One region of the Mesorhizobium sp. CO1-1-8 genome, then DNA from elsewhere that is predicted to be linked to it. Evidence: predicted binding sites of a transcription regulator. Region 1 holds the regulator's gene; each other region holds the start of a gene.

Evidence for each region. The regulator PhoB, encoded in region 1, activates phosphate uptake and scavenging genes when phosphate is short. The targets are predictions, from matches to a motif close to TGTCATNNANCTGTCAT.
Region 2: a site for PhoB is predicted at 5,853-5,869, ahead of LB558_RS13010 (esterase-like activity of phytase family protein). Genes of this name have one in related genera too.
Region 3: a site for PhoB is predicted at 3,027-3,043, ahead of ppk2 (polyphosphate kinase 2). Genes of this name have one in related genera too.

Annotation. Positions count from the first base shown of each region.
Region 1 is NZ_JAIUGZ010000008.1:65,838-73,982, forward strand. It holds gene LB558_RS17420 (PstS family phosphate ABC transporter substrate-binding protein) at 1-591, shown strand, start outside; gene pstC (phosphate ABC transporter permease subunit PstC) at 686-2,152, shown strand; gene pstA (phosphate ABC transporter permease PstA) at 2,149-3,465, shown strand; gene pstB (phosphate ABC transporter ATP-binding protein PstB) at 3,483-4,301, shown strand; gene phoU (phosphate signaling complex protein PhoU) at 4,328-5,035, shown strand; gene phoB (phosphate regulon transcriptional regulator PhoB) at 5,052-5,741, shown strand; gene LB558_RS17450 (outer membrane protein) at 5,976-6,650, opposite strand; gene LB558_RS17455 (AraC family transcriptional regulator) at 7,203-8,145, opposite strand, start outside.
Region 2 is NZ_JAIUGZ010000005.1:291,251-299,395, forward strand. It holds gene LB558_RS12985 (Gfo/Idh/MocA family protein) at 1-4, opposite strand, end outside; gene LB558_RS12990 (LacI family DNA-binding transcriptional regulator) at 211-1,236, shown strand; gene LB558_RS12995 (hypothetical protein) at 1,262-1,576, opposite strand; gene LB558_RS13000 (trimethylamine methyltransferase family protein) at 1,696-3,249, opposite strand; gene LB558_RS13005 (GcvT family protein) at 3,262-5,673, opposite strand; gene LB558_RS13010 (esterase-like activity of phytase family protein) at 5,984-7,459, shown strand; gene LB558_RS13015 (MATE family efflux transporter) at 7,628-8,145, shown strand, end outside.
Region 3 is NZ_JAIUGZ010000001.1:361,678-369,822, reverse strand. It holds gene LB558_RS01915 (multidrug efflux MFS transporter) at 1-257, opposite strand, end outside; gene LB558_RS01910 (GntR family transcriptional regulator) at 422-1,087, shown strand; gene LB558_RS01905 (DUF982 domain-containing protein) at 1,174-1,434, shown strand; gene LB558_RS01900 (hypothetical protein) at 1,501-1,653, opposite strand; gene LB558_RS01895 (aldo/keto reductase) at 1,830-2,873, opposite strand; gene ppk2 (polyphosphate kinase 2) at 3,152-4,072, shown strand; gene LB558_RS01885 (dihydrofolate reductase family protein) at 4,270-4,917, opposite strand; gene hemB (porphobilinogen synthase) at 5,240-6,271, opposite strand; gene LB558_RS01875 (DUF2066 domain-containing protein) at 6,360-7,136, opposite strand; gene LB558_RS01870 (enoyl-CoA hydratase/isomerase family protein) at 7,383-8,145, shown strand, end outside.

The DNA of each region.
Region 1 (8,145 bases):
CTGGTCGACAATCCGAACACCAAGTGGAGCCAGGTCAATCCGAAGCTGCCCGACTGGGACATCGCCGCCTACATTCCGGGCGAAAAGCACGGCACGCGCGAAGTGTTCGAGACCAAGCTCCTCGATGCCGGCTGTGACAAGGCTGCTCTCAAGGCCGCCGGCATTGCCGACGACAAGGAAATCGGCAAAACCTGTATCGCCATCCGCAAGGACGGTAAGGCCGTCGACATCGATGGCGACTATACCGAGACGCTCGCCCGCATCGACTCCAACAAGACCGGCGTCGGCGTGTTCGGCCTCGCCTTCTATGAGAACAATGCCGACAAGCTGAAGGTCGCCACCGTGGAAGGCATCGTGCCTTCGACCGAGACGATTGCCAGCGGCAAGTATCCCGTCTCGCGCCCGCTGTTCTTCTACGTCAAGAAGGCGCATCTGGGCGTCGTTCCCGGCCTTAAGGAATACGTCGAGTTCTTCCTCGACGACCAGATGGTTGGCCCGGAAAGCCCGCTCGCCGAATACGGCCTCGTTGCTGCCCCGGATGCCGAGCGTCAGGCCCAGCGTGACGCTTTCGCGACCGGAAAGTCGATGTAATCAAGTTGCCGAACCGGGGTGCGGGCCAATCCGCGCCCCGGTTTCACCGCAGGCCGCAATGGCGCTGCGTTAGAATTTCTCTTGGGGTGGGTCCATGTCGTCCTTGCTCGTACTGGCCATCGTCGTTGCCGTCGGCCTGGTTGCCTTTTTCATCGGCCGGCAGCGTGCCGCGGCCCAGGACAATGGCAAGGTCAAGCCGCATTCGCGCGCTCACTATCATGGCTGGTGGGCCTTCCTGCTCGCCGTCCTGCCTGCTCTTTTGCTGCTTGCCGTCTGGGCCGTCGGTTCTTCGGTCTATCTTGACCGACACATCCACACTGCGTTGCCCGAGCGCACCGTCGACAGCAAGGTTGCCAGCGAGGCACTGGATGTCAGCCTGGTAAAGAGCCTCGCCAAGGGCTTGCGCAAACTCGATGCGGGCACACTGGCCGCAATGCCTGCCAGCTTTGCCGAGTTGCAGCCGCTGCTCGCCGCCAAGGGCGTGGCACTGGCGAGCGACACACAGGATTACATGATCCCGATCGCCGTCGAGGCAAACAAGGTCCAGGACCGGCTCGGCCTGTTCGGCGCTATTGTCATTCTCGCTTGCTCGCTCGCCGGCGCCTTCTATGCACTCAGGCAGATAGCGCCGCGCGCCAGGGCGCGCAACAATGTCGAGAGGTTGATGCTGTGGGGGCTGCTTGCCGCCTCCACCATCGCCATCCTGACCACCGTCGGCATCGTGCTTTCGATGCTGTTCCAGACGATCACCTTCTTCGAGAGCGTCTCGCCGATGAGTTTCTTCTTCGGCACCGTCTGGGATCCGCGTTTCGCCGCTGCCGGTTCGGGCGGCAGCCAGGGCCAGTTCGGCCTGATTCCGCTTCTTTCCGGCACACTCTACATTGCCGCCGTCGCACTGCTGGTTGCGGTGCCGGTCGGGCTGATGTCGGCTGTCTACATGGCCGAATACGCAACGCCCAGGGTGCGCTCGGTGGTCAAGCCGGCGCTTGAACTGCTGGCCGGCATACCGACCATCGTCTACGGCATCTTCGCCGTCGTCACGCTTGGGCCGTTCCTGCGCGACCTGTCCGCGGCGCTGACCGGCGGCTCGCCCTTCATCCAGGGCCAGAGCATCTTCACCGCCGGCCTGGTGATGGGCGTCATGCTGATCCCTGTCGTGTCCTCTCTCTCAGATGACATCATAACCGCAGTGCCGCGCGCCATGCGCGATGGGTCGCTCGGCCTCGGCGCGACCCGCTCCGAGACGATCAAGCGGGTGATCCTGCCGGCTGCACTGCCCGGCATCGTCGGCGCCATCCTGCTGACTGCCTCGCGCGCCATCGGCGAAACGATGATTGTCGTGCTGGCGGCGGGCGTCGCCGCCAACCTGACCATCAACCCATTCGAGGCGATGACGACCATCACCGTCAAGATCGTCAACCAGCTCACCGGCGACCTCGAGTTCAATTCGCCGCAGACGCTGGTCGCTTTCGCGCTCGGCCTGACGCTGTTCGCGCTGACGCTGGTGATGAATATCGTCGCACTCTACATCGTGCGCAAATATCGGGAGCAGTACGAATGACCGACATTCCCATGGATACGATGGTCAGGGCGGCGGCCCATCCGCGCCGCGACATCGGCCTGAAGGCCCGTTACGCCGCCGAACGCCGTTTCCGCATCTATGGCGTCGTGGCGGTTTCCGTAGGCCTGGCGTTCCTGGCAATCATGCTGATCACCATCGTCTCGAAAGGCTACACCGCCTTCTGGCAGACGACAATATCACTGCCGATCTCGTTCGACGAGAAGGTGATCGATCCTTCCGGCAAACGCGCAACCGATCCGAGCGTCCTGATCAAGGCAAATTATCCCAAGCTCGCCGAAAACGCGCTGGTGGCCAAGCTCGGCATCTCTCCCGATGACAAGCCGGCGATCAAGCAGCTCAAGGGCTTCCTGTCGGAAGGCGCCCGCGTCCAGTTGCGCGACATCGTTGCCGCCGATCCGTCGGTCATCGGCACGACACGCAACGTCAACATCCTCGCCGCCGCCAATCTCGACTCGGCTTTCAAGGGCCAGATCGACCTCAGTGTCGAGGAAGCGCGACGCAAGGTCTCGGACCAGCAGATCACCTGGATGAACAAGCTCAAGGCCGAGGGCGCGATGGCCGAGCACTTCAACAGCGGCCTGTTCACCTACGGCGCCTCCAGCCGCCCGGAAACCTCGGGCATGGGCGTGGCGATCATCGGCTCGTTTTACATGATGGTGATCGTGTTGCTCCTGGCGCTGCCGATCGGCGTCGCCGCCTCCATCTATCTGGAGGAGTTCGCCAAGAAGAACCGGTTCACCGACCTTATCGAGGTCAACATCAACAATCTGGCCGCAGTGCCGTCAATCGTCTTCGGCTTGCTCGGCCTCGCGGTGTTCATCAATTTCCTGGGCATGCCGCGCTCCGCCGCTTTCGTCGGCGGCCTGGTGCTGACGCTGATGACGCTGCCGACGATCATCATCGCGACGCGCGCCGCGCTTGCCGCGGTGCCGCCGTCAATACGCTCGGCAGCCCTCGGTCTCGGCGCGTCCAAGATGCAGATGGTGTTCCAGCACATCCTGCCGCTTGCCGCGCCCGGCATCCTCACCGGCACCATCATCGGTCTTGCGCGTGCGCTCGGTGAAACCGCGCCTCTGCTGCTGATCGGCATGGTCGCCTTCGTCGCCGATCCACCGACGACGCCTTTCGATCCGGCCACCGCGCTGCCCGTGCAGATCTATATGTGGGCGAACGAGGCCGAACGCGCTTTCGTCGAGCGCATGTCGGGCGCCATCATCATCCTGCTCGTCTTCCTCATGGCCATGAACATCACCGCGATCGTGCTTCGGCGTCGGTTCGAGCGGCGCTGGTAGAAAAAAGGCATCTTGGTATGAACATCATGACCGAACAGTCTCTTGAAAACGCAGTGGGCGACAAGATGAAGTCGAACGAAGTGATCAAAATGCGCGGCGACAAGGTCGGCGTGTTCTACGGCGAGAAGCAGGCGCTGTTCGATGTCAATCTCGACGTCCGCCTGAATCAGGTGACGGCGCTGATCGGCCCCTCCGGCTGCGGCAAGTCCACCTTCCTGCGCTGCCTCAACCGCATGAACGACACCATCGATTCGGCACGGGTAACCGGCAAGATAACCCTCGACGAAGAAGACATCTACGACAAGAACATCGATGTCGTCGAACTCAGGGCGCGCGTCGGCATGGTGTTCCAGAAACCCAATCCGTTCCCAAAGTCGATCTACGAGAACGTCGCCTATGGTCCGCGCATCCATGGATTGGCCAAGCGCAAAGCCGACATGGATCAGATCGTCGAGTCGAGCTTGAAGAAGGCGGCAATCTGGAACGAGGTCAAGGACCGTTTGCAGGAACCTGGCACGGGTCTTTCCGGTGGCCAGCAGCAGCGTCTGTGCATTGCACGCGCCATCGCCGTGTCACCCGAGGTGATCCTGATGGACGAACCGTGTTCGGCACTCGACCCGATCGCCACCGCTCGCGTTGAGGAACTGATCGACGAACTGCGTCAGAACTATACGATCGTCATCGTCACCCATTCGATGCAGCAGGCGGCGCGCGTGTCGCAGCGCACCGCGATGTTCCATCTAGGCTATCTGGTCGAGGAGGGCGCCACCGACAAGATGTTCACCACCCCCGACGACAAACGCACCCAGGACTACATCACCGGCCGGTTCGGCTGAGCTCAGGCATATGAGGGACGAAGATCATGGGTGAACATACCGTCGCATCTTTCGATGAGGATCTGGAGCAGATTAGCCAGCTGATCCGCGACATGGGCGATCTCGCCCGCTCGATGGTCAGTGGCTCGACCAGGGCTTTGCTCAATTCGGACAATGCGCTGGCGCAGCGGGTGGTTTCCGACGACGCCATCATGGATGCACGCCAGCGCGAGCTGGACGATCGCGCCATCACGCTGATCGCCAAGCGCCAGCCAATGGCCAACGACCTGCGTGCGGTGGTCGGTTCGATCCGCATGGCCGGCGACCTCGAACGCATCGGTGATCTTGCCAAGAACATCGCCAAGCGAGTCGGCACTGTCGGGCTGAGCGTCACGCCGCACGACCTGTCGCATTCGATCGACGGGATGGCGCAGCTGGTGCTGATCCAGGTGCAGGGGGTCGTCGACGAGTATGCCGCCGCTGACCCGGCAGCGCTTGCCACGCTCAGAAACAATGACGAACGCATCGACGTCAAATACACCTCGGTGTTCCGCGAGCTGTTGACCTACATGATGGAAGATCCCCGCAATATCACGGCGTGCACGCACCTGTTGTTCTGCGCCAAGAACCTCGAGCGGATAGGCGATCACGTGACCAACATCGCCGAGAATGCCTATTATGTTTTGACCGGCACGCAGTTGCCAGCCAATCGTCCGAAGCAGGACGAGACGGCAATGTCCTCGCCAGCGGCATGACAGGGGTGACCAGCCGATGATCGCACCACGCATCATGGTGGTGGAGGATGAGGAGCCGCTAGGCGTGCTGCTCCGCTACAATCTTGAATCCGAAGGTTACCAGGTCGAGGTGGTGACGCGCGGCGACGAGGCCGAAATCCGGCTGCAGGAGAACGTTCCCGACCTTCTGGTGCTCGACTGGATGGTGCCGGCGGTTTCCGGCATCGAACTCTGCCGGCGCCTGCGAATGCGTCCCGAGACCGAGCGGCTGCCGATCATCATGCTGACCGCGCGAGGCGAGGAAAGCGACCGCGTGCGCGGCCTGTCGACCGGTGCCGACGATTATCTGGTCAAGCCTTTCTCGACGCCGGAATTCATGGCCAGGGTCAAGGCGCTGCTGCGCCGGGCCAAGCCGGAAGTGCTGTCCAGCGTGCTCAAGGTCGGCGACATCGTGCTCGATCGCGAGTCGCATCGTGTCTATCGCAAGAAGAGCGAGATCCGGCTCGGGCCGACGGAATTCCGCCTGCTTGAATTCATGATGCGCCATCCAGGCCGCGTGTTCTCGCGCAGCCAGCTGCTCGACAATGTCTGGGGCGAGACGATCTACATCGACGAGCGCACAGTCGATGTGCATGTCGGCCGGCTGCGCAAGGCGGTCAACAATGGCCGCATGCCGGACGTCATCCGCACGATCCGTGGGGCCGGATACGCGATCCGCGAGGATTAGAGCTAATTCCGCCCCGACATCATCGGGACCAGGTGAGAACTCCTTTGTGAAGGGTTCTCACCTGAGCGTTTCATCATCGTTTCACGGAAACGCAGAGCCGCCCTATCTCTTTGTTTTGATGCAACTCCGGAGGGAAAGCCGTTTCTCGCTTTTCCTAGAATTGCTCTGGGCAACAGCTCACGGTCAGGTCCTGCGATGGCCGGGAAGCCCAACGCAACTTCGGACAGGTGCCGATCAGAATTTGTAGGCGATGCCGATGCGAACCTCATGGGTCTTGAGTTCGATGTCCAATGGAGGTGCATCCTGCAGGTCGAATGTCTTGGATCCAAAATCGGCATGGCGGTACTCAGCCCGGAGGATCATGTTGTCGGTAAAGGCGTATTCCGTGCCGACGCCGAGCGTCCAGCCGGTATAAGTCGTGTCGAAATCGTCATCGGCTCCGACGAGCCTTTGATTTACGTCGGCGAAGGCGACACCACCGGCAATATAGGGCAGCCACCGGTCGGTTGCGTATCCGAGGCGCGCGCGGATCGCACCAGTCCGACTTATCTCCTGGACTACGGGGTAGTCGGCAGGCCAGGGAACCCCCGCCGAATTGTATACGAGAGCATCATCGTCAGCCCCACTCCAGGCTATGTCGGCATCGATGCCCAAGACGACGTTGTTGCCGAATTGGTGGTTCGCACCGACATACAAACCTCCCATGAGACCGGCAGGCTTGGGATTGGCATGATCGTCATCCCCGGTGAAGCGGCCGTCTCCCCAAGCATATCCTGCCAGGACGCCACCATATCCGCCTGTCCAGTTGAAACCGATCGGGGGAGCCGCCGGCATATCCGGAGAGGCTGCATGGGCGGGCCAGAACCCCGCTGATAGGACCAAGCCCGCCGAGATTGCAAAGATGCGCATAAGAAGTACCCGCCCGGCCAGCGCCACTAGCTATTGTTATGCCTCTTGGCATCCGTGCCTTTCCAGCCGCCGAGCATGTCGAATGCTTCCAGGCCGTCTGGCCGTGGGGTACGACGCGATGGTAAGCCGGTTAATGTAAGGCGCGCCCATGCCTTGCTGATTGCCCGTCCCAGATGCGATGAATTCGGGTGGCCCGGCTTGTCCGCTTCACCAATCTGCTGCATCTGAATTGCCTCGCCTGACATGTTGGGTGCCCTTTGCGGTGTGCGCTCCATTGCGCATTACTGGAAGCATGTCTGGCCGGCCTTCGTGGCCGGCAGTGCTTCAGCTCACACCTTGAAATATCTGTCCGCGAAGTCGATTGTGCTGTCACTGTCCCGGGCGAGGTTGGCGGGCACATTGGGACGCTCGGTCACCAAGATGAGACGCACAATCAAGGTGCGGGATCACCTTCGCTTCTTCTTGTTTCGAGGTCGGCTTCGCAGCTCACCGCCAGCCATAGCCAGAACCAATCCTTGCTGATTGCCGAGCGGAACGCCCTGCGCAACGGACTCAGGCGCGGACGGAGGCGAGCCAGCCTTCGACGACCGCTCCTCCGTTTCCGTTGCCCTGTTTCAGCAAGGTCTCATACGTTGCCATCCGCATTGAATCCTTGGCGAGAGCGCGGACAGAACTCGGGCTGATCTGATATCGCTTCTGGAAGGCGCGGCTGAAGTGCGCCTCGCTGCGAAACCCGTGGTTACGGGCAATGGCCGCTATCTTGTGATCTGGCGCTGATCGTAGAATGCTCTGCAAGCTCACTCTTAGCCGTTCAGCGAGCATCCAGCGTTGTACGCCACCATGCGGCTCGAACAAACGGAACAGGTTCGATCGGGAAACTCCCAGGACCGCCGCCAGCTCATTCGGGCCGAAGTCGGGATCGGACAGTTTTTGTCGTGCGGTCGACGATGCACGTTGGAAGAGGAAACGCTTGTCACGTCGCTGTCGCGTTGTGGGGGCGCCAAAGGCGGCGACGGCAAAGCGCAGGATGCCGTCGACTGTCACCTGACTCTGGTGAATGCTGAGGCCCTCGATATGCTTCACGAGTGCCTTGATCTGGGCTCCCAGCATGGCACCGGCGTCCTCGCTCGCCGTCAGCACAAGGCCGTGAGCGTTGTTCTGCAGCCCGGCCGGCGCACTGGCCTTGTCGAAAGTCAGCGCGATCCCTTCATAGCCCGAGGTCTGGCTTTCATAGGGCAACGAATAGTCGACGGCGACGATGTCGCCGGGAACATGCTCCTGGATCAATCCGTCGTAGTTGCTCGTGACCTGCCCTTCCAAGACCATATAGAGCACCATGTGCTGGGTCGGTCGGTCGTCGATGACCTGTTGCGTCCGCGACATCGCCATCGCCGATCCGCCGTTCACATGCACAAACGCACCCGGGAGTTGCCAACTGCAACCATGAAAGTCAAAAAGCGAGGGGTCGGCGTTCTCGGGTATGGAACAGTCGACC
Region 2 (8,145 bases), on a different contig from region 1:
TCATCCGGCGCTTCTCCTCCGCTCGGTCCCTCCAGACCGATCGTCACGGCATCCACGGCATCCACGGCAAGACCGTAAACGTTTTTCCGTAAACGTTTACGAGAACACACCCGAAGGCGTAGAATGTCAATTGGCCCTTGGCGAAAATCGTCCTGTCGCCTTGGCCTCAGCGGCTACCGGTGCTAGCCAAGCAAGGGGGAGTACAGTCAGTTGGCATCCAGCATTCACGATCTTGCCCGTCACCTGAACATTTCGATCGGCACGGTGTCGCGGGCGCTGAACGGCCGCGCCGACGTCAATGCCGACACGCGCCAGCGCGTGCTCGAGGCGGCCAGGACGCTCAATTATTCGCCGAACCAGTCCGGCCGCAGTCTCAGGCAAGGCGCTACCCATTCGATCGCCTTCATGCTGCAGCCGCATCCGGGCGACCAGCAATATGGCGAGCCGTTCTTCATTCCATTCCTGATCGGGCTGCAGGCCAGGCTTGCGGAAAGCGGGCTCGACCTGATCGTGGTCATGGGTGCGCCGGGCGACTACCAGCAGGAGCGCCTGCGCCGCGTCGTCGAGACGCGTCGCGCCGATGCGGTGCTGCTGGCCTGGACGCGGCGCGAGGATGAACGCATCGACTATCTCACCCAGGCCGGCTTTCCCTTCGCCACGCTTGGCCGCAGCCGCTCCGGAACCAAGTCCTACCCTTCCCTCGACCTCGATTTCGAGAAGGCCGGCGCCGACGCGGTCGACCGCCTTGTGGCGCGCGGCCACCGCCGCATCGCCGCCGTCCGCCCGTCGCTCGACCTCAATTTCGGCTATCTGTTCCTGGCCGGCTACCGCAAGGCCTTGCGGCGGCACGGCATCGAGGTCGACCCCGAGCTGATCGCGTCCGGCTTCATCAACGAGGCCGGCGGCTACGAAGTGACGCCGCAGGTGATGCGCTCCAAGGCCCCGCCAACCGCCATCATCTTCAACAATGATGCGATGGCGCTTGGCGGCTGCAAGGCACTGGCCGAGATGGGTATCAGGCCGGGTCACGACATGGCGGTGACCGTCATCGTCGACACGCCGCTTTGCCGCTATTTCTCGCCGGCGCTGACCGCCTTCCGTCCGGCACTGGAGCCGATGGGGCAGCGGCTCGCCGAAATGCTGCTGGCGTCGCTTCCCGCCTTCGCCGGCCCCGAGGGGCCACGGATCATCAGAGAGGTCTGGCCGCTGGAGCTGGTGGCGCGCGACAGCGATTGATGAAAGCACAAGCCGGTAAAGGCGCTCAATCCACCTTCTTCTCGCCCGCCTCCCCGGCCTTGACGATATCCCCCGTGGTGAACAGGATTTCCTTCAGTTCCGCCCGCCAGTCCTTCTTCTGGCGCAGAAGGAATTCGAGATCCATGCCGAAGTGCTTGAACTCCTCGCTCTGCGCGTTCTTCATGATGGCGCGCGCCTGCGGGTCTTTCTCCACCGACATGCGCTGTTCGTACCAGCTGATCGCTTCCGCCTCCTCGATCAGCGAGGTGATCATGCGGGCAAAGGTCCGCACCTCCTGCGTCAGTTCCTCGGGCGGTTCGTGATATTGGTCGAAACCCATGGCGTCCTCCCCTCAAACAGCAGACCGGTGCGCAGTGCACCGGCCGCAACCTTGAATGCGCGGGACGCGCTGTAGGTTCCGGATCGCGCCACAACCAGGGCGATCAGCGAGAGCCAGCCTTAAGATACCGGCGCCGCTCCGCCCTCTGCCGTGCGCCGCGCGATGAACTCATCCAGCACGCCTGAGGTCGCGACGGCCGAGGCCGGTGGCGCGAAATCGGCAAGCACCCGCCGCCAGACGCCGGTGGCGCGCTCGCTTGCCGTCTTCGAGCCGCTTTGCGTCCAGTTGCCGAAATTCGACCAGTCGGCCACCAGCGGCTCGTAGAAGGCCGTGCGGTAGCGCGCCATGGTGTGGCCGGCCGAGAAGAAGTGGCCGCCCGGCTGCACCTCGGCGATCGCTTCGAAGCCGATCGCATCGGTGTCGCCGGGCGTCGCGGCGCAAAGTTCAGCCACCGTCTGCAGCGCCTCGATGTCGGTGACCAGTTTCTCGAAGGAGACGCTGAGGCCGCCCTCCAGCCAGCCGGCGGCATGGATGCACATCGTCGCTCCAGCCAGCACCGAGCCCCACAGCGCGAATTGCGTCTCGTGCGCGGCCTGCGCGTCGGAGATGTTAGCCGCACTGCCGCCGCCGGACCGCCAGGGCAGCCCGGTGAAGCGCGCCAGCTGACCGGCGCCCAACGTCGCCTTGACATGCTCGGGCGTGCCGAAGGCGGGCGCCCCGGATTTCATGTCGACATTGGAGGAGAACGAGCCGTAGACGACCGGCGCACCCGGCCGCACGATCTGCGCCAGCGTCAGCCCGGCCAGCGCCTCGGCATGCTGCAGCGTCAGCGCGCCGGCGACCGTGATCGGCGCCATGGCGCCCGCCAGGCAGAACGGCGTGATGACGGAAACTTGCCCCGCGCGGGCGAAGTCGATGATGCCTTGCGCCATCGGGATGTCGAGCTGGCGCGGCGAGTTGGTGTTGATGACGGTGTAGCAATGCGCACCCGCCAGAAACTCGTCCTGCGACAGGCCGCGCGCCAGCCGCAGCATCTCGAACCCGTCCTCGACCTGCGGCGTGCCGCGCGCGAAGACGAACGGAAACTTGTCCGACAGCGTCAGCTGCGCGCGGTTGACGGCATAGTGGCGAAAGCGGTTGTCGACATCCTGCGGCTCGATGCAGGGTCCGAGCATATGCAGCACGTCGAAATTCTGCACCAACCGCATGAGATCCTCGAAATCCGCCAGCGTTCCGGGCCGCCGGCCGCGCTCGAGATCGGTGACGTTGGGCGCCCCGCTTCCGGCCAGGAAGGTCATCGAGCCGAGTTCGAGCGTCAGATCGCGGGCGCGCGAACCGGCATGGGCGAGGATCGATCTCGGCGCCGAGGCGAGTGCCGCCGTCACCATGTCGCGGCCGATGCGCACCATGTCGGTGTCCGGATCGACCAGCGCGCCGGCACTGGCGAAATACGCGCGCGCTTGCGGCAGCAGCACCTTGATGCCGAGCTCTTCCAGCACCCGCAGCGCCGTGTCGTGGATTGAAGCCACCTGATCGTCCGAAAAGATCGGCTGCGGCAGGAACGGGTTCTTCAGCGAATGGTAGTTCGGCCGGCGGCTGCTTTCGCTGCCGGCCTCGCCCGTGCGTCCACGCCGGCGTTCACGCCTGCCGTCCCGTGCCGCGTCATCGACCATCGGAAATCCTCCTCATTGCCGCATTGCCTTGCCCTCGGGATCGTAGGGCGAGGCCGCGACGACACGCGCCAGCCGTTCCTCACCCACGACATGCACGGAGAGCGCGGTGCCCTCGTGTGCAACATCGCGGTCGACCAGCGCCAGCGCCAGGCTCTTGCCGACTGTATAGCCATAGCCGCCCGAGGTGACGAAGCCGACGCGCCTGCCCTGATGCCAGACCGGCTCGAAGCCGCTGGCGTCGGCGTCGAGCGCATCGATTTCCAGCGTCACCAGGCATTGGCCGCTGCCGGCCTCACGCTGTTTCAACGCTGCTTCGCGGCCGGTGAAGTCGCCCTTGCCGAAAGCGATGAAACGGTCGAGACCGGTCTGGCCCGGCGTATAGCCTTGCGTGAATTCGCGCGACCAGATGCCGAAGCTCTTTTCAAGCCGCAGTGCGTTGAGCGCATAGTAGCCGATTTCGGCCAAGCCGAGATCCTCGCCCGCAGCCAGCAGCGTGTCGCGCAGAGTGGCATGCATGGTCACGGGGCAACTGATTTCGAAGCCGAGCTCGCCTGATATCGACAGCCGCGCCACACGTGCCTGCACCATGCCGATATCAAATGCGCCACAGGCCATAAATTGCAATGCTGCGCCCGACACATCCTGATGCGTTGTGCGCTCCAGGATCTTGCGCGCATTGGGCCCGGTCAGCAGGAAACCACTCGTCGTGTCGGAGAGGTCGATGACGGTGACGCCCTCAGCCGCATGGTTCTCGAACCAGCGCATGTGGAATTCCCGGAGATAGTAGGAGCCCATCAGCCAATAGTCGCCGCCGCCCCAGTTGAAGACGGTGAGGTCCCCCTTCAGCCGTCCGTCATGGCCGAGCATCGGCGCCAGGCCGGCCCGCCCCGGCTTCGGCAATCTGCAGGCGAGCAGCCGGTCCAGCCACGCTTCCGCGCCGGCCCCCGAAACGCAATAGCGCGCATAGGCCGAGATATCGACGAGACCGGCGGCGCGCCGCACCTGCAGCGCCTCCTCGCCGACGATGTCGAAGGCATTGGAACGCCGCAGCGTCGTGTTCTCTCGAAATGCCATCGGCGCGAAATAGGCCGGGATTTCCAGCCCCCAGGACGCCGTCCATTCGCACCCCGCCCCGCTCATGCCGTCATAGGCGCCGGGGCGTTTCAGCGGCCGGCCGGCGGGCAGCCGTTCATTGGGAAAGGTCATGACGAAGCGGCGCGAATAGAACTGGCGCGTCGTCTGCCTGAGATATTCCCGGTTGGCGGCGAAGCCGCCATAGCGGGCGATGTCCATTCCGAAGATGTCGGCCTGCGGCTCACCATAAATCATCCATTCTGCCAGCGATTTGCCGACGCCGCCGCCCTGGCTGAAACCGGCCATGACGCCGCAGGCGACCCAGTAGTTCTTCAGCCCGCGCACCGGCCCGACGATCGGATTGCCGTCCGGCGTGAAGGTGAAGGCGCCGTTGACCCATTTGCGGATGCCGGCTGTCGCCAGGCAGGGAAAGCGCTCATGCGCCTTGGCGAGTTCCGGGCTGATGCGGTCGATGTCTTCCGGGATCAGCTCGATGCCGTAGTCCCACGGCGCGCCGTCCATGTTCCAGTGCTTGGGATTCTGCTCGTAGACGCCAAGCAGCACGCCCTTGCGCTCTTGCCGCAGGTACGAGAAGCCATCGAGATCGACGGCGATGCCGATTTCCCTGTCCAGGGCCGCGATCTCCGGAATGTCCTCGGTGATGAAATAGTGGTGCTCCATCGGCGTCACCGGCAGGTCGACACCGGCCATGCGGCCGAGCTGCTTTGCCCACAGCCCGCCGGCATTGACGACATGCTCGGCGATGATTGTGCCCTGCTCCGTGAGGACGTTCCAGCGACCGTCGGCGCGCACCTTCAGCTCGACGACCCGGTTGCGCAGGATGATGTCGGCGCCGCGCTTTTTTGCAGCACCGGCATAGGCATGCGTGGTGCCGTACGGGTCGAGATGGCCTTCGTTGGAATCATGCAGGCCGCCAAGCACGCCGGCGACGTCGACGATCGGGCAGATCGCCTTGATCTCGTCGGGCGTGACCAGGCGCGCGGTCTCGATGCCGACCGACTGGAACACCGCCCAGGCCGATTTCAGCCACTCCCAGCGCGCGGGATCGCTGGCGATGTTGACGCCGCCGGTCATGTGCAGGCCGATATCCTGGCCGGATTCGGCCTCGATTTCGCGGTAGAGATTGATGGTGTAGTCCTGCAGCGCCGCCACGTTGGGATCGGCGTTGAGCGCATGGAAGCCTGCCGCCGCGTGCCAGGTCGAGCCGGCCGTCAGTTCGGCGCGCTCGATCAGCGCCACATCGCTCCAGCCGAACCGCGTCAAATGGTAGAGCACCGAGGCTCCGACCACGCCACCTCCGATGACGACTGCGCGGTAGTGCGACTTCAAGGCTTCCCCTCCACGGTTGGTCCGAAGGCCAGACCATATACGTACTAGACATAAGTGTCCAGTATCGGCACAGCCGCGCGCCTTCTCGGCGACCGGGGCCCGACGGAGTGATCAATTGTTTCCGCCAGGCACACGTTTTTATCGGCGCGTGAAGAAGACGGCCGGCATGCACCGCGCGCTGTCACGCAAGCATCATGTTCGCGCCGTAGACCGCGTTCGGGGAGACGCACGCGGCATCATCGATGTCGCACCTTTTTCATTTTTCCATCCTGCGGCCGCTCCGGCACATCCGTCACAAAGAGGATTATCCATGAAACACCTGTATCGAACCGCGTCACTCGGCGTCGCGCTGGCCTTGTTCACCGCCTTGACGCCGGCGCTCGCCGGCAGCACCGCGACCGTCGGCGGCCTCGTCAACAAGGGGCTGGTCGGCGTCGGCCGCATCCCGGCGGCTCAGCGCGACAAGTTCGGCGAGACGTTCGGCTCTGGTTCCGGCATGGCGATCGACACATCAGGCTGGACGCGTGACGCCGGCGGCTACAAGGGTTCGCTCTGGTTGCTGCCGGACCGCGGCTACAATGTCGTCGGCACCACCGACTACCGGCCGCGCCTCAACACCATTGGCATCGAATTTGTCCCGGTTGCACCGGGTGCGGCACCCGCTGCCGGCCAGGAGCAGACGGGCGTCAAGGCGACTCTCGCCGACACCATGCTTCTCACCGACGACAAGGGCGCTGATGCCACCGGCCTCGATCCGCTCAACGGCGTGCGCGCGGCAAGCGGCGGCATGCCGATCCTGCCCGAAGCCAATGGCAAGCTGGCGCTCGACAACGAAGCGATCGTACGGCTGCCCGACGGCACCATGTTCATCTCCGACGAATACGGCCCCAACATCTACCGGTTCTCCGCCGACGGCCATCTGTCGTCGGCGACCCAGCCACCGGCTGCGCTGGTGCCGATGCGCCACGGCGCGCCGAACTTCGCCTCGGACAATCCAGGCCCAGGTGCTGCCGAACCCGATCCGAAGGATCCCGACACCGGCCGCCAGAACAATCAGGGCCTCGAAGGCATGGCGATGACGCCGGACGGCAAGTTCCTGATCGCGGTGCTGCAGTCGGCGCCCCGCCAGGATGGCGGCGATTCGCCCGCAACGCGCCAGAACACCCGCGCCCTGGTCTACGACGCATCCGACCTCGGCCATCTCAAGCTGGCGCATGAGTATGTCGTGCCGCTGCCGGTGTTCAAGGATGCCAAGGGCAAGACCAAGGTCGCCGCGCAGAGTGAGATCGTGGCGCTCTCCGACAAGACCTTCCTGATGCTGGCGCGCGACAGCGGCAACGGCCAGGGGCTGAAGGGTGACACCTCGCTGGTGCGCCAGATCCTCGTCGTCGACGTCTCGGCCGCGACCGACATCGCCGGCGGCGCCTTCGATGCCGCCGACAAGCCGCTGGCGCCCAAGGGCGTGCTCGACCCGTCGGTGACGCCAGCCAAGCTGACGCCGTTCATCGACATCAACGACAAGGGCGAACTCGGCCGCTTCGGCCTGCACAATGGCGCGCCGAACGACAAGAACAACCTGTCGGAGAAGTGGGAGGCGATGTCGGTGGTCAGCGTTCTCGATCCGAAGCTGCCCGACGACTACTTCCTGTTCGTCGCCAACGACAACGACTTCCTCGCCCAGGACGGTTTTCAGGTCGGCGCGCCCTATAAGGCCGAAGACGGCGCCGATGTCGACACCATGTTCCTGGTCTATCAGGTCACGCTGCCGGGTCTCGCCAAGAAGTAATTACCACTGCCAAGCGGGCGCGCTTGGCGCGTCCGCTGGGGCGCGCGGCTGGCATGAACGAGGCAGCGGCCTTTCAGCCGTGCGGCGCGTTCGCAAGGGTGCATCTCGGTCCCGCCTGCGATATCATCGGGGACCGGATCCAAATCACCATCTGCCGAGCTGCCCGCCATGGACGAAAAAATGCCCGCGCGCCGGCGCACCGGGGACCTGACCAGCGGCCCGATCCCGCGCACGCTCTTGCTGTTCGCCCTGCCGGTGCTCGGCTCCAACGTGCTGCAGTCGCTCAATGGTTCGATCAACGCCGTCTGGGTCGGCCGTTTCCTCGGCGAATCGGCGCTGACCGCCACCTCCAACGCCAACCTCGTCCTGTTCCTGATCCTCGGCACTGTGTTCGGCATCGGCATGGCGGCCACCATTCTGGTGGCCCAGTCGGTCGGTGCCCGCGACCTGCCCGAGGCGCGCCGCATCGTCGGCACCAGCGCGACGTTCTTCTTCCTCGTCTCGGTTATCTTCGCAGTCTGCGGCTGGATCTGGGTCGACGCCATTCTCAACACGCTCGGCACACCGGCCGATGCCTTGCCGCTGGCGCGGTCCTATCTGCGCATCATCTTCGTCGCCGTGCCGATGATGAACCTTCTGTCCTTCGTCATGACCGTGCTGCGCGGTGCCGGCGATTCACGCACCCC
Region 3 (8,145 bases), on a different contig from region 1:
TAGCGGTCACCGAGACGTCCCCAGAGCGGCGCCACCAGCGCCGCAGCCAAGAACGTCGCGCCATAGGCGATCCCTGACCATTGCACGATCGCCGCGTGGCCCTCGGCACCCAGCTGCTCGATATAGAGCGGCAGGAAAGGCAAAAGCAATGTCATGGCGACGAGCGTCGAGAACGACCCGGCAAAGCACACGAACAGATTGCGCCGCCAGTGGATATTATAGGTGCTGTCGGTCACCGGGGGCGTGTTCTGCGGCATGTCATATGTCCTGTCTCAGCACCTCTTTTATCGATGGTTGCTGCGGGTACCAGTTTGGGATACCAATATGGTGCACGTCATGGACGCAAGCTTGGCCGCTGTCAATGCAACCTGTCGAACGTGATCGGCAAGACGATTGCAACGACCAAAAGATGGAAACGACAATGTCGCAGATGCAGAGCGTCGAAAAGCAGCTTCGGCAGATGATCCTGGGCCTCGAGATCGGTCCCGGCGAAAAGCTGACCGAGCGCTGGATAGAGAGCCGTTTCGGTGCATCGCGAACCCCGGTCAGGGCAGCACTTCTGCGGCTCGAGACCGAGGGCCTGGTCGGTAGGGACGGGCGCGGCTGGACGGTGTCGCCGATCAATCTGGCTGAACTCGAGCAGATCGCCGTCTACAGGGAGGCGGTCGAGGTCGCGGCCCTTCGCCTGACATGCAGCCTGGCGGACCGGAGCGCCGTCGATGTCATCGAGGCGATGCTCGAATCCTGCGGCAACGACACGCCGCGCGAGGAATGGCATCGCGTCGGCATGGATTTTCACATCGAACTGGCGCGTCTGTCGGGCAATGAATTCCTGTTCCGGGCGGTGCGCGATGCCATGACGCGCCTGTCGCGGGCGCGCTGGCTGGAGGTTCGCGACGAAGCGGCCCTCAGCCGCGCCTGGGCCGAACATCGCGCCATACTGGCGGCGGCACGCCTTGGCGACGCCGATGAAGCCGCACGCCTGCTCTCGGTTCACATCGTCGGCAGCCGCGACCGGCTGGTGACGTCGCTCGCCAACGATCGGCGCGGTCTTCGCGCCAGAGGCTTTGCCGTCGTTGCTGCTTGAAGGTGGATGAAGGGGCGCAAAGCGGCGTCTGAACGTATGCGCACTTTCGCCTCGCTTCGCAGACGCCGATGGCGTAAGGAGCGGCGATGGAAAACAACCGATTTGAAACACCTGTGACTGTGAAGTCAGTCGCGGCGGGAAGCACTCAGCTCTTGCGCACGGCGCGTGAGGCTTCCGACTACCTCCTCAACAGCTGGCCCGGCAAGCGCAGCCCCAAGCATCGCGCGGCCCTGCAGGCCTGCCATGACGCACTCGCCGGCGACAAGCCGGCGATGAATGCCAGGCGCGCCTTCATTGCGGCAGCACGCGAAGTGGACGTCTTTGTCAGCGACAAGGCGCCGGCCTGACACAAGGCGACTTCCGGGGCGGCAATCCGGATTGAGGCACGGCCCGCATTCGCGGGCCTTTTGCCGTCACTTTGCCGTTTCGGTTTCGCCTTCGGTTTCGTCCTCGGGCTTCGAACGTTCCCTCGCTGCGACCTTGGCTGCGAGCTTCTCAGCCTTCTTGGCCGCCTTCTGGCGGTCGCGTTCCTTGCGTTCCTGATCGTAATTTGGTGGTCGTGCCATATCGGCTCCTTTTCACTGCCTCGCGGCTCTGGTCCTGCCTAGGAGCATTAGCCGTCAAACACAACAGCTGAAGCGATAGTGCGTCGATGATGGCCAGGCTTGCAAGATGCGCGTCGCGATGAAAGGCCAAGCCCGTTATTGCGGTGGCCGATTACCTATCGCCGTCGATTTGCCGGTCAGATGCCGCTTCGGTCAATCACCAGATCGGCGGCACCAAAGCGGTCCTTTGCCGTCAGTTGCTGGTGCCAGTAGGGATAGAGCAAGGGCGGCCGGCTGACCGCGTCGAGGCGCTCGCGCTCTTCGCCGGAAAGCACCAGGCTTGCCGCCGCGATGTTGTCCCGGAACTGCGTTTCCGTCCTGCCGCCGATCACCAGGGAGCTGATGGAGGGCCGGCCAAGCAGCCAGGCCAGCGCCACCTGCGCTGCCGACACGCCGCGCTGCGCGCCGATCTCCACAAGCACATCGACGATCCGCCACAGCCGGTCCTCGTCGCGGATCGGCGGTTCCGACCAGCCCGCGAGCTGGCGGGCGGAGGGGCTGTCGCGGCGGTATTTGCCGGACAGCAATCCGCCGGCAAGCGGGCTCCAGACCAGAACGCCCAATCCCTGGTCGACGGAAATCGGCAGCAGCTCGTACTCCGCCTCGCGCGCTTCCAGCGTGTAGTGGATCTGCTGCGTGACGAAGCGGGGCTGATGATGGCTGTCGCTGATGCCGAGCGCCTTCATCACCTGCCAGCCGGAATAGTTGGAGCAGCCGACATAGCGGATCTTGCCCTGGGCAACCAGCGTGTCGAGCGCGGCGATGGTTTCCTCCAGCGGTGTCACGCCATCCCATTCGTGCAGGAAATAGATGTCGATGACGTCGGTCTTGAGCCGCTTCAGGCTCTTCTCGCATTCGCGGATCAGGTGATGGCGCGACAGGCCTTCATCGTTCGGACCTTTGCCGATCCGCATCCGCGCCTTGGAGGCGATCAGCACTTCGCCCTTGCGCTTGCCGCCGAGCGCTTCACCGATGATCTCTTCCGAAATGCCGTTCGAATAGACATTGGCGGTGTCGATGACATTGATGCCGGCGTCGATGCAGAGGTCGATCATCCGGCGCGCCTCGTCGAGGTCGGTCTCGCCGACAGCCGAAAACGCGCCGGCGCCACCGAAAGTCATGGTGCCCATGGTCAGCGTCGATACTTTCAGGCCGGAACGGCCGAGAGTGCGGTATTCCATGTAGGTCCTCGCGATTGCATTGGGAAAGGGGCCGGGGAGAGCCCCGAATATGGCTGCTATTTGTAGGACAATTTGAGGTGATTTGTCTCCATGCCAGTACGACGGATCGATCATGCCTGGCGGGATTGGCAGCTGCGGTGATCACGCCAGGGCTGCAATAAAACCGTCATTGCAGGCCTATATTGAAGTCGGCTCAGGTGTTGCCTTTCCCAGGCCGTAAGCCGGGATTTTGGGCGCCGGACGTGGATCGACAGAGCTTGCAAGTGGAGCAGCCGATAATGACCGAGCTAAAACAGAATTCTCCGGCCAGGGATTGGCTTGAAGCCGAGCTCGCCGACACGCTTGACGAAGACTATGAGCTCGAAATGTCGGAGCCGGCGCTGTCGATGGAGATCGCCAAGATCTACAAGAACGCGCATCCGCCTTCGATCGATCGCATGCAATATTTTCGTGATTTGATCAGCCTGCAGTCCGAATTGATCAAGCTTCAATCCTGGGTCGCCTACCACAAGAAGAAGCTGGTGGTGATCTTCGAGGGCCGCGACTCGGCCGGCAAGGGCGGGGTCATCAAGCGCATCACCCAGCGGCTCAATCCGCGCATCTGCCGTGTCGTGGCACTGCCGGCGCCGACCGAGCGCGAAAAGTCGCAATGGTATTTCCAGCGCTACGTTCCGCATCTGCCGGCCGGCGGCGAAATCGTGCTGTTCGACCGCTCCTGGTACAACCGCTCCGGCGTCGAACGGGTGATGGGCTTTGCCCAGTCCGATCAGGTCGAAGAATTCTTCCGCGACGTGCCGGAGTTCGAGCGCATGCTGGTCCGCTCGGGCATTACCGTGGTCAAATACTGGTTCTCGATCACCGACGAGGAACAGCAGATGCGCTTTTTGATGCGCATCCACGATCCGATGAAGCAGTGGAAACTGTCGCCGATGGACCTGCAGTCGCGAGTGCGCTGGGAACACTACACCAAGGCCAAGGAAGAGACCTTCGCCCGCACCAACATCCCGGAAGCGCCCTGGTTCATCGTAGAAGGCAACGACAAGAAGCGCGCGCGGCTGAACTGCATCGACCACCTGCTCAAGCAACTGCCCTACGAGGAAGTGCCGCACGAGGAGATCACGTTGCCGGAGCGCGTCTTCAACCCCGAATACGAGCGCCAGGTGCTGCCGCGTGAACTCTACGTGCCGGAGAAGTATTGAGACGAAGCTGCGATCTCCGCTCTCGTGGGGGAGATGCCCGGCAGGGCAAAGGGGGGCGTGTAGGATCGCCGGCCTCTCCACAGCCTGTCGAAACAGGCCAAAGGCAAAGTCGCTATGGATTGAAGCGCTGGAGGGACAGCGCCGCCCTCTGGCCTGCTGGCCATCTCGCCCGCACGGGGCGAGATTGGCTCGCCACCTTACGCCCGCTTGACGGTGACGTGCGTGGCGAGCGGTGTCGCCACCTGCTCGCTGCAGAGATAACCCAGCTTGGGCATGTCGAGGCCGGCAAAAAGGTTCTCGCCCGTGCCGAGCAGCACCGGCGAGATCGCCAGATGCATCTCGTCGATGAGCTTTTCCTGCAAATACTGGCGGATTGTAGCGACACCCCCGCCGACCCGCACATCCTTGCCGCCAGCGGCAGCCTTGGCCTGTTCAAGCGCCGAATGGATGCCATCAGTGATGAAATAAAAGGTCGTGCCGCCCTCCATGACGATCGGTTCGCGCTTGTGATGGGTCAGCACGAAAACCGGCACGTGGTAGGGCGGGTTGTCGCCCCACCAGCCCTTCCAGCTGTCGTCAGGCCATTCGCCGCGGAGCGGCCCGAACATGTTGCGGCCCAGAATCCAGGCGCCGACATTTTCGAAACTGCGCGCCGCGAACGCCTCGTTGATGTCGGTGGTGCCGCCATCTTGTCCGAGCACCATCTCACGGAAGGTGCGGGTGTCGACAAACCACTTGTGCAAGGATTCCCCGCCGACGCCGAGAGGATTTTGCAGATCCTGATCGGGACCGGCGCCATAGCCGTCGAGCGACAGGGTGAAAGCATTGACGCGAAGTTTGGACATGCGAGCCTCCTCGATAACCAATTGTATTTTGCAATCAGTTATTTTGTAGCAAACCGATTGCGAATTGCAAGCAGCATTTTTGGGCGACGATCGGACTGTCGGCTTTGAAGACAAGCCAGCAGCCTCGCCGGCGAGAACCCGCCGTGGCTGCCGCACTAATTACATGAGCGGAGAAGAAAGATCCGGTGGTCTCGACACGCGAAAAAAGCTCCGTTGCCTGGATGCGATTGCGTGTGACGAGATAAATCTCACACCCCTCCCTTGCGACGCGAAGCAGGATGCCGCCGCAGCCTGTCTGCTAGATTCCAAACGATCTAGCGGCCTATCCCTTCAGCAGTTCCGCCACTTCCGGAGCGAAATAGGTCAAGATGCCGTCGCAGCCGGCGCGCTTGAAGGCGAGCAGCGATTCCAGCATTGCCTTCTCGCCGTCGATCCAGCCATTGGCGCCTGCCGCCTTGATCATCGAATATTCGCCCGACACCTGGTAGGCGAAGGTCGGCATCTGGAACTCGTCCTTGAGCCGCCGGATGATGTCGAGATAGGGCAGGCCGGGCTTGACCATCAGCATGTCGGCGCCCTCGGCGATGTCCTGTTCGGCCTCTCTCACCGCCTCGTCGGAATTGGCATGGTCGATGTAATAGGTCTTCTTGTCGCCCTTGAGCAGGCCGGCGGTGCCGACCGCCTCGCGATAGGGACCGTAGAAGGCCGAGGCGAATTTGGTCGCATAGGACATGATCGCGACGTCCTGAAAACCATTGGCGTCGAGCCCGTCGCGGATGGCGCCGATGCGGCCATCCATCATGTCGGACGGCGCAATGATGTCGGCGCCGGCCGCCGCCTGGATGACGGCAGCGGCAGTCACCTGTTCCACCGTCTCGTCGTTGACGATGATGCCGTCGCGCAGGATGCCGTCATGGCCGTGGCTGGTGAACGGGTCGAGCGCGGCGTCGGTGATGATGCCGATCTGAGGCACCGCGTCCTTGATCGCGCGGGTGGCACGGTTGATGACATTGTTTGGGTCGAGGATGTGCGAGCCGGTCTGGTCGCGCAGCGAGATGTCGACATTGGGGAAGGTGGCGAGCGCGGGAATACCGAGCTTTGCCGCGCGCTCGGCCTCCTTGACGGCGAGATCGATCGACAGGCGGAAGACCCCCGGCATGGCGGCGATCGGTTCGCGGATATTCTTGCCGTCAACGACGAAGATCGGCCAGATCAGGTCGTCGACCGAAAGCCTGTTCTCCTGCACGAGACGGCGCGACCAGTCGGCCTTGCGCATGCGGCGCAGACGGCGGCTGCCGGTGATCTCGTCGACGCCGCGCGCGCCGGCGGGCTTAGCGGGGGTGAATTTGTTCATCGCCAATACTCTCGTTCGGGCAGGCTTTTACCACGAGCTCCCGCCGCTGACCAATGCGGCACGATTGTGCCAGCGATCCGTTCGAGGTCTATTCGGGCTGCCCGTTGCCAGACAGAATCTGTGCTGCGCCCCTGATGGCGACACGGAAAGCCTCGTCGAAGCTGACACCGCGCACCTGCCAGATGTAAGTCTTGCCGGCCATGGCCAGCCGCCAGTCGGCGATCCAGCCCAGTTCCTTGTCGCTCCAGACGAGACTGCCGGAAAGCGCGTGGTCGGCGCCGGCCTTCTTCGCGAGTGTGTCGAGCTTCGTCATCTCGGCATTGCGAAGCGCCTGATCGTCCAATCCGGCCTGCGCCAACTGCGCCGCCGTGAGAAAAGCCACCTGCATGGCCAGCGGTACGGCGGCATTGCCGAACGATTCCCGCATCGGCATGCCACGGTCGTCATCGGCAGCGAGCGCATAATGCATCGTTCCGCGCTCGGTCGCCAAAAACACCGCCAGTCGTGGCCGCGCGGTCAGCCATGGCCTGCTGCCGAGCGAAGCAAGCACCGGGTCGATCACTTCAGGCTTGTACTGGCAGTAAAGGTTGTGAGGCCGGTCGTAGGTGCCCTGGTCGTCATGGTTGGGAATGCCTTCCATGCGGTCGCGATAGCGGAAGCTGGCGACGAAGCTGCCGGCCTTGTCGCGCAATGCCGTCATTTCAGGTTTCGCCGACAGGCGCTGATCGCCGGAGACCCGCGTCAGAACCGCGTCGAGACAGCGCCTGAAGCCGGACTGACGGTTCTTCTCGTACTTACCGTTGACGATGGTCTGCGAACTGTAGAGGTCTTCCAAAGCCTCCGCCAAGACCGGGTGAACAGCCAAGCAGATGCTCAGCCCAATTGCCACCGGCGCAAGGCGTGAAAATCGAGTCATAATCAATCGTCCCGTTCGAAGACCCGCCAGAGCTGCGCTGCATGAACTCTATCCAGTTTTTCAGCATTGCACCTCGATTTTTAGCACTGGCTCCTGGTCCGGGCCAGAGCTTGCACCGGTGTGCTCGCCATTGACGCACCCATGCGCCACGCTTTAGCACTTCAGTCCCGGCGGCCGGGAGAGGGATTCTTCACGATGGATTTTGGCGGAGGCGACGAGATCCGCTTCGAACATCTGGGCCGGGCCGGCGTTGTCACCTTGACGCGGCCGCAGGCGCTCAATGCGCTGACGCACCGCATGATCGGGGCGCTCGACGCTGCTCTTTCCGCCTGGGAGGTCGACCAGGGCATCGACGTCGTCGTCGTCAAGGCAGAGGGCAGGGCCTTTTCGGCCGGCGGCGATATCCTGCATGTCTATGAGACAGGCCGGGCGGGAAAACCGCCTGTCGAGTTCTTCGCCGATGAATATCGCCTCAACGCTCGCATCAACAGTTTCAAGAAACCTTACGTCGCCCTGATCGACGGCATCGTCATGGGCGGTGGTGTCGGCATCTCCTTCCACGGCTCGCACCGGGTGATGACCGAGAATGCCCAGTTTGCCATGCCGGAAGTCGGCATCGGCTTCTTTCCGGATGTCGGCGCCAGCCACCTGCTGCCCGATCTCGGCGGCTCCTTCGGTATGTATCTGGCGCTGACCGGCAATCGCATCCGCTATGGCGATGCGCTGTGGTCGGGGCTTGCCACCCATACCATCAAGGCCGAGGACCAGGCTGGCTTCCTCGACCGGCTGGCGTTGACCGGCGATCCGGAATCGGTGCTGCGCGGCTTCTTCGTGCAGGCAAGGCGAGAAACCGACAGACCGACGCTGGAGGCGATAGTTCGCCATTTTTCGCAGCCGTCCCTGAACCGCGTCATCGACAGCCTCGAGCGTGCGGCGGATGCCGATGAGTTCGCGGCAA